2 regions of the Mesorhizobium sp. 2RAF21 genome follow, and region 1 is predicted to be linked to the other one. Evidence: riboswitches for the same ligand, from Rfam matches in the RefSeq annotation. Region 1 holds a riboswitch; the other holds the start of a gene.
The links. Region 1 has a riboswitch for S-adenosylmethionine ahead of AB4136_RS22615 (O-succinylhomoserine sulfhydrylase). Riboswitches for the same ligand answer to the same signal wherever they lie in the genome.
Positions count from the first base shown of each region.

Region 2: it holds a riboswitch for S-adenosylmethionine, as region 1 does, so the genes downstream of both, metA (homoserine O-acetyltransferase MetA) here and AB4136_RS22615 (O-succinylhomoserine sulfhydrylase) in region 1, are expected to answer to the same signal.

Region 1 is NZ_JBFRGM010000014.1:39,775-43,929, reverse strand. It holds gene AB4136_RS22620 (2'-deoxycytidine 5'-triphosphate deaminase) at 1-914, opposite strand, end outside; SAM riboswitch at 1,023-1,099, shown strand; gene AB4136_RS22615 (O-succinylhomoserine sulfhydrylase) at 1,155-2,342, shown strand; gene AB4136_RS22610 (MmcQ/YjbR family DNA-binding protein) at 2,367-2,702, opposite strand; gene AB4136_RS22605 (glycosyltransferase) at 2,765-3,916, opposite strand; gene apaG (Co2+/Mg2+ efflux protein ApaG) at 4,095-4,155, shown strand, end outside.
Region 2 is NZ_JBFRGM010000013.1:194,989-199,143, forward strand. It holds gene AB4136_RS22210 (prephenate/arogenate dehydrogenase family protein) at 1-898, opposite strand, end outside; gene hisC (histidinol-phosphate transaminase) at 903-2,009, opposite strand; SAM riboswitch at 2,161-2,238, shown strand; gene metA (homoserine O-acetyltransferase MetA) at 2,288-3,211, shown strand; gene AB4136_RS22225 (LysR family transcriptional regulator) at 3,241-4,098, opposite strand.

The DNA of each region.
Region 1 (4,155 bases):
CGGCTGCCGGTGCCGCCGGCACCGGAATGGCCGAAGCCGGGATCGAAGAAACCGGCATAGTGGACGCGGAACTCACCCACCAGCGGATCGAACGGCGTCATCTCGGCGGCAAAGAGCGGCGGCACATGCACCGCCTCCTGGCTGACCAGGATGTAGAACTCGTCGGGATCGAGCACCAGTTCGCCGGCGCCGCTGCGATAGAGCGGCTCCCAGAAGTCGACGACATTCTGTGCGGCGCGCTTGTCGACGTCGACCAGCCCGGTGTGATGCTTGCCGCGATAGCCGACCAGGCCGTCCTTGTCGCCGGCGAGGTCGATCGACAGCGCGATGCCGCCGCCGGAAATATTGGGCGGGTCGATTGCCACCAGCGTCTCGGCGCAGTGCAGCGCGTGCAGTTCGTCTTCCGATAACAAGGCTTTGCCGGTGCGGAAGCGGATTTGCGACAGGCGCGAACCGGTGCGCACAACGATCGGGAAGGTACGCGGACTGACTTCGAGATAGAGCTGACCGCGATAGCCGGCGGCGACCTTGTCGAATTCCTGGCCGTGATCGGTCATGACGCGGGTGAAGATGTCGAGGCGGCCGGTCGAGCTCTTCGGGTTCGTCGAGGCGGAGATGTCGGCCGGCAATGCCAGGCTTTCGAGCAATGGCACGATGTAGACGCAACCAGTCTCCAGCACCGCACCATCGGCGAGGTCGATCTCATGCAGCTTCAGCCGCTCCAGCTTGGCAGCCACGGTGCTGTTGGGGCCGGGCAGGAACGAGGCGCGGACGCGATAGGCCTTTTCGCCGAGGCGAAGGTCGAGGCTCGCCGGCTGGATTTGGTCGCCATCGAGCGGACGCGGCGACTTCAGCGCGCCTGCCTGGAACAGCGCGGCAATGTCCTGATCGGGAAGAATGCCTGTCTTGCGCAATCTCAACTCCGCGGCGGCTGGCCCATGCCCGGGTGCGGCTGTGATGCCGGCAACCCAAGCTCTTAATGAAGCCGGCAATTGACGCAAGCCGCGCCCGGGTCTAAAGGGGCTTTATCCCGTGGTGATTTGCCGGTCGGCTTGCAGCCACGTAAAACAAGTCGCTAAAGGACCGTGGGCCATGAAAGGCCATATGGACCGGTTGCGACTTCGCGGCCGGTTTTTTTGTGTCGGAACGGAGCCATGACCGAAAAGAAGCGCAACTGGAAACCCGCCACCCAGCTCGTCCACGCTGGTACCCTGCGATCCGGCTTCGGCGAGATGTCGGAGGCGATGTTCCTCACCCAGGGCTATCACTATGACAGCGCCGAGCGCGCCGAAGCCCGCTTCAAGGGCGAGGAGCCGGGTTTCATCTATTCGCGCTATGCCAATCCCACCGTCGACATGTTCGAAAAGCGCATGTGTGCGCTGGAAGGCGCGGAAGATGCCCGTGCCACCGCATCCGGCATGGCGGCGGTGACGGCGGCGGTACTCTGCGGTCTTAAGGCCGGCGACCACATCGTGGCGGCGCGCGCGCTGTTCGGCTCTTGTCGCTGGGTGGTCGAGACGCTGGCGCCGAAATACGGCATCGAGGCGACGCTGGTCGACGGCACCGACATCAAGAATTGGGAAGCGGCGGTCCGTCCGAACACCAAGCTGTTCTTCCTGGAAAGCCCGACCAACCCGACGCTGGAAGTCGTCGATATCGCCGCCGTCGCAAAACTCGCCAATTCGATCGGCGCCAGGCTGGTGGTCGACAACGTCTTCGCCACGCCGCTGCAGCAGAAGCCGCTGGAGCTCGGCGCGCACATCGTCGTCTATTCGGCCACCAAGCACATCGACGGCCAGGGCCGCTGCCTGGGCGGCATCGTGCTGTCCGACAAGAAGTGGATCGACGAGAACCTGCACGACTATTTCCGCCACACCGGCCCCAGCCTCTCGCCCTTCAATGCCTGGGTGCTGCTGAAGGGCCTGGAGACGCTGCCGCTGCGCGTGCGCCAGCAGACGGAGGCCGCCGGCAAGATCGCCGATTTCCTCGCCGGCCACCCCAAGATCGGACGGCTGATCTATCCCGGCCGCGCCGACCACCCGCAGGCCGATATCATCAAGAAGCAGATGACGGGCGGCTCGACGCTGATCTGCTTCGACCTCAAGGGCGGCAAGAAGTCGGCCTTCGCCTTCGAGAACGCGCTTGACGTGGTACTGATCTCGAACAATCTCGGCGACGCCAAGAGCCTGATCACGCACCCGGCGACAACCACGCACAAGAACCTCACCGACGAGGCGCGCGCCGAACTCGGCATCGGCGAAGGTACGCTGCGGCTGTCGCTCGGCCTGGAAGATACCGACGACCTGCTGGAAGACATCGAACAGGCGCTGGCGAAGGCGTGATCCGCGCTGGCTCGGGCCGCCTCGTTAAGGGGCGGCCTGGAGCAACGTTTTCGGCGCGACCGAGCGCCAGCCCATCGCCATGGCATGGCGGACGCTTGCCTCGTCCGCCATGTCGAGAACGACGCGCGTCCAGCCCCTCTGGCCCCAGGAGCCTGGGATCGGCTCGAACTGGCCGGCGGCCGTTTCCATCAGGAGGCGTTGCTCGTCGGGCGAGAGCTTGACGACGGCGCGGCCGTCCTTCGGCCGCAGCGTGGCGAATATCTTGCCGCGCACGCGGAAATCCGTCACGTCGAAATGACCACTTTGGACGGCTTCGGGAAAGCCGAGCGCAAGCTTGCAGAACCGTTCCTCAGTCAGCATCGCCCACCTCCCTCGCAGCCGATCATGCCGCAAAGCGGACGCGAACGATACGGCGGCGAAGATCAGGCGCCCGAGAGCACCTCTTCGGGCTCGTCGGATTTGGTGCTGATGTTCATGGTGTTGCCGCGCCAGTCGATGGCGCCACCGACCCAGCCGCGCAGCCACACCGCCGGCAGCATGACATCGCGAACCATCATCGCGGGGATCAGCCGCGGCGAGGCATACCAGCCCTTGGCCACGGCCAGCGCATATTCGGGCAAATAGACCGCCGCGAGCACCGCGAGCGTCGTCCAGAACAGGCTGACCTCGGCGCTTGCCGCCGCGATCAGTGCCAGCAGCAGCGGAATGGCCGCGCCGACGCAGATTTCCGGCGCGAAAAAGAACGGGAAGGTGACCCGCCGCAGCCGCGCCCAACGGGCCTGGCGCGACCACACGGCTTCACGGGTGCGATAGCCAAGCGGCTGTTCGAAGGGCGAGGCGACCAGATGGACCTTGAGGCCGAGCCCGTTGACCAGCTTGGTCGCGGCGGCGTCCTCGGCGATCTCGGCGGCCAGCGCGTAAATGCCGCCATTGGCATCAAGCAACGGCTTCGACCACAGCATGCTCTTGCCCTGCGCGAAGCCAAGGCCGGCGGCGGCACCGGTGTATTGCCAGCGCGCCTGCAAGGTGTTCAGGAAGGCGCATTCGACCTCGGCCCAGAAACCGTCGGGGCGCGAGCCGACCGGCGTCGAGCAGACGAGGCCGCTGTCGGCGCGCCATGCACCCATCATCTGCTGGATATAGTCGCGCGGCATCAGCACGTTGGAATCCGCCAGGATCACCCAGTCGTGATGCGCAGCCTCCCAGCCCTTGACGCAATTGTTGAGTTTGGGATTGCCGCTGATGCGGTCGTCGCCGGTGAGTAGCCGCGTCGGTATATGCGGAAATCGCGCCATGGCGGCGCGGATCGCCGGCACGACGGCGTCGTCCGAATGGGCAACGCAGAAAATCAATTCATAGCTGGGCCAGTCGAGCCGGAAGGCGCGTTCGAGCGTCTCGGCGGTGAACGGCTCGACGCCGCGCGCCGGCACCACGATCGAAACCGGCGGCGCCTGTTCACCGGGCGGTCGCAACGTGCGGCGACGCTCCAGTTGCGACCAGGCGAGCGCAATGGAAACCAAGTTGACGAGAAGCAGAAAGGCGGAGAGCGAGGCGGCTGCGGTTGTCAGGTCCATGAAGTCAGGTCACTCCCGGAAACGCGGCCTGAAGCCCTTTGTCAGGCGTCCGTGAATCATCCTCGGGCCGGCCGCCATCGGGGGCACACCATCACCGTTTCATGTCGCGCACATGACAGAAGGTTGACCATGATGGATCGAGGACGGAAACTTGCCTTGGTTGTCCTGCGAGTCGCCCATGTACAGTGCCGTTACCCGAGATATCAGAGTCGAGGTGGAACCGTTCTACCTTGAAGACC
Region 2 (4,155 bases), on a different contig from region 1:
AGTCGGGCACGTCGATGTCCTGGCCGGCCTGGATGATCGAGCGGCGGATGGCGCGGGTGCGCGTGAACAGGTCGAACAGCTTGTCGCCGTCGCCCCAGCGGATCGCCCGCTGCAGCGAGGACAGGTCCTCCGAAAAGCGCGCCAGCATTTCCAGGATCGCGTCCTTGTTGTGCAGGCACACGTCCCGCCACATGGTCGGGTCCGACGCGGCAAGGCGGGTGAAGTCGCGGAAACCGGAAGCCGAATATTTGATGACCTCGGACTTGGTCACATTGGCCAGGTCGTCGGCGGTGCCGACGATGTTGTAGGCGATGATGTGCGGTAGGTGCGAGACGATCGCCAGCGTCATGTCGTGATGCTCGGGCGTCATCGTATCGATGTTCGAGCCGCAGCGGCGCCAGAACGTCGACAATTTCTCCAGCGCCAAGGGGTCCGTGTCCGGCAACGGCGTGAAGATGCACCAGCGGTTGTCGAACAGATCCGGGAAGCCGGCATCCGGGCCGGAATTCTCGGTACCGGCCAGAGGATGGCCGGGAATGAAGTGCACGCCCTCCGGCACGAAGGGCGACATCTGCGCGACCACCGACTGCTTGGTCGAGCCGACATCGGTGAGGATCGCCCCCTTCTTCAGCGCCGGTGCGATCTCTTCGGCGACGGTGCCGGAAGCGCCGACCGGCACCGACACGATGATGAGATCGGCGTCGCGCACGGCCGTCCTGGCGTCGGTGCTGTAGCTGTCGCCGAGCTGAAGGTTCTCGGCCCGCTTCAATGTTTCGGGGCGGCGGGTGGAGATGGCGATGTGGCGGGCAAGGCCCTCGCGGCGGATGACGCGCGCCAGCGAGGAACCGATCAGGCCGATGCCGATCAGTGCGATCTTTTCAAACAGGGGTTCGGACATATCTCTAGCTTTTCAGGAATGCGGCGAGTGCGGCGACCACACCGCGATTGGCTTCTTCGGTTCCGATCGACATCCGCAGCGCGTTGGGAAAACCGTAGCCGGCAACGCGCCGCAGGATATAGCCTCGCTCGCTCAGATAATCGTCCGCCGCCGCCGCCGAATGTTTCGCGTCGTCGGGAAAATGGATCAGGATGAAATTGCCGACGCTCGGCGTCACGCGCAGGCCGAGCCCGGTGAATTCCTCCGAAAGCCAGCGCAGCCACGTTTCGTTGTGCGCGACGCTTTTCTCGATATGGGCTCGGTCGCGGATGGTCGCGATACCTGCCTCTATGGCCACGGCATTGACGTTGAACGGCCCGCGCACGCGGTTGATCGCGTCGACGATCTCCAGCGGCCCGTACATCCAGCCGACGCGCGCGCCACCAAGCCCGATCTTCGAGAAAGTTCTGGTCATCACCACGTTGCGGCTGGACGCCACCAGTTCGATCCCCGCTTCATAGTCGTTGCGGCGGACATATTCGGCATAGGCCGCGTCGAGCACGAGCAGGATGTTCTTCGGCAGCCCCGCATGCAGCCGCCGCACCTCGTCGAACGGCAGATAGGTGCCGGTCGGGTTGTTGGGATTGGCAAGGAAGATGATCTTGGTGCGCGGCGTCACCGCCGCCAGAATGGCGTCGACATCGGCGCGCTCATCGGTTTCCTTGACTACCACGGGGGTAGCGCCGGCCGCCTTGATATAGATCTTGTAGACCATGAAGGCGTGTTCGGTGAAAATCGCCTCGTCGTCCGGCGTTAGGTAGATCTGCGAAAGCAGCCCGAGGATCTCGTCGGAGCCGTTCGAGCAGACGATGTTGGCCGCATTCAATCCATACGTTTCGGCAATGGCCTCGCGCAGCCGCTTGGCCGAGCCGTCGGGATAGATGTCGAGCTTCGCCGCCACCTCACGCGCCGCCTCGATCGCCTTGGGCGACGGTCCGAGCGGGTTTTCGTTGGACGAGAGTTTATGAACCTTGGCAACGCCATGCGCGGTGCTCTTGCCGGGCACATAGGCCTCGATATCCATGATGCCGGCGCGGGGCTGAGGGCGAAGCGGGTCGTTTGCCTTGGTCATATCGAAAATCCGTGAAGTGCGCCTCCGGCCGGAGGCCATGGCGGAAATACCGTCCGCACTGCGGAATGTCGAGGAAAACCGGCAAGCCGGGCGCGCTGGCACGACAGCCGGCGTACGGTTGACGCAATCCGCTACCGGGCGTAAGAGCAGGGCATAGACCCGTGGTGATTTGGCCGGTCGGCTTGCAGCCACGTTAAATAAGTCGCTAAAGGGCCGTTTGCGATCCGTAAACCGGCTTTGCGACAGCAATGCCGGTTTTTGTTTTTGGAGTTCGCACCATGCCGATCAAGATTCCGGATCAGCTTCCCGCCCGTGAAGTACTGGTGAAAGAGGGCGTGTCCATCATGGACGAGCAGACCGCTCTCCGTCAGGACATCCGTCCCTTGCAGATCGGCCTGCTCAACCTCATGCCCAACAAGGTGCGGACGGAGACCCAGTTCGCCCGCCTGATCGGCGCAAGCCCGCTGCAGGTGGAGCTGGCCCTGGTGCGCATCGGCAACCACAAGGCCAAGAACACCTCGGAAGACCACCTCATCACCTTCTACCAGACCTGGGAAGAGGTAAAGGATCGCAAGTTCGACGGCTTCATCATCACCGGTGCGCCCATCGAGCTGTTGCCCTTTGAGGACGTCACCTACTGGGACGAACTCAAGCGCATCCTCGACTGGACAACGACGAACGTCCATTCGTCGTTCTTCATCTGCTGGGGAGCGATGGCCGCCGCGTGGCATTTCCATGGCGTTCCAAAATACACACTGGAGGAGAAGGCGTTCGGCGTCTTCCGCCATCGCAACAACGCTCCCGCCTCGCCCTATCTCGCCGGTTTCTCGGACGATTTCGCCATCCCCGTGTCGCGCTGGACAGAGGTTCGCGCCACCGACATCCCCAAGGGCTCGGGCCTCGAATTGCTGATGGATTCGGAGGAGACCGGCCCAAGCCTGCTCGCCGAGCAAGCCAGCAACCGGCTCTACATGTTCAACCACATCGAATATGATTCGACCTCGCTCAAGGAAGAATACGACCGCGACGTGGCCGCCGGCACACCCATCGCGGTGCCGCACGAATATTACCCCGATGACGATCCAAAACGTCCGCCGCTCAACCGCTGGCGCTCGCATGCTCATCTGTTGTTCGGCAATTGGATCAACCGGGTCTACCAGACCACCGCTTACGACCTGGAAAACATCGGCAAGGATCGTTAGCCGATCGGCAAAAAGGCTGCGGCAGCCCTCTACGCTGCCGTGGCGCGATGCTCGCGGAAGGCGCAGGCGAGGATGCGCAGCGCCTCGCGCGAACGCCTGTCGGTCAGCGTCGAATGCAGCACGATTTCCGACGACGGCACCTCGGGCAGGCCGAACTTGCGGCTGATCTCGACGGTGCCGGGCGGTGCCAGCCGGCTGGAAAAAACGGCCGTGGCGAGCCCGGCCGAAACAGCAGCCGTGACAACGGACGAGCCACCGCCAAGAAACACTTCGACCCAGGGAATGCCGGCATCGTTGAGCGTGCGCGTCGCGAGATCACGGACACCGCAGGCCGGCGCCAATGCCGCCAGCCTAATCGGCTCACCCTGGCGATGGTGGAAGTCGGGCGTGGCGAACCAACCGAAATGCTCGGGGCCGAGAACCTCGCCGTCACGGCGGTCGTCCTCGCGCCTGACGATGGCCGCATCCAGCTTGCCGCGATCGAAGGCGTCGAGCAGCACGCTCGAATTGTCGACCTGCACCTCGATCGTCAGCGCCGGGTCGTGCTTGTTGAGCCGCGCCAGCAGCGTCGTCACCTCCGGCCCGGCGACATGCCCGGCAATGCCGAGCGCAAAGCGCCGGATGCCGCAAGACAGGCCGGCAACCGCATTGTCATGCGCGGTCAGGAAGGCCCGTGCCGAATCGATGAACAGCGCACCGTCGGCCGACAGCCTGACCCGGCGCGGCGTGCGTTCGATCAGTTTGCGGCCGATGCGCTCCTCCAGCCGCTTCAGCTTGACGCTGACCGCGGCCTGGGTTGAACCGAGGGCATCGGCGGCACGCGTAAAACTCTGCAGTTCCGCCACCATGACGAAGTTGCGCACGGCCTCTGCGTCCAGCCACAGCATCTCATTCATCCAATTTTGTTATCACTGAAATATGGTTGCATATCATTTATGCATGAT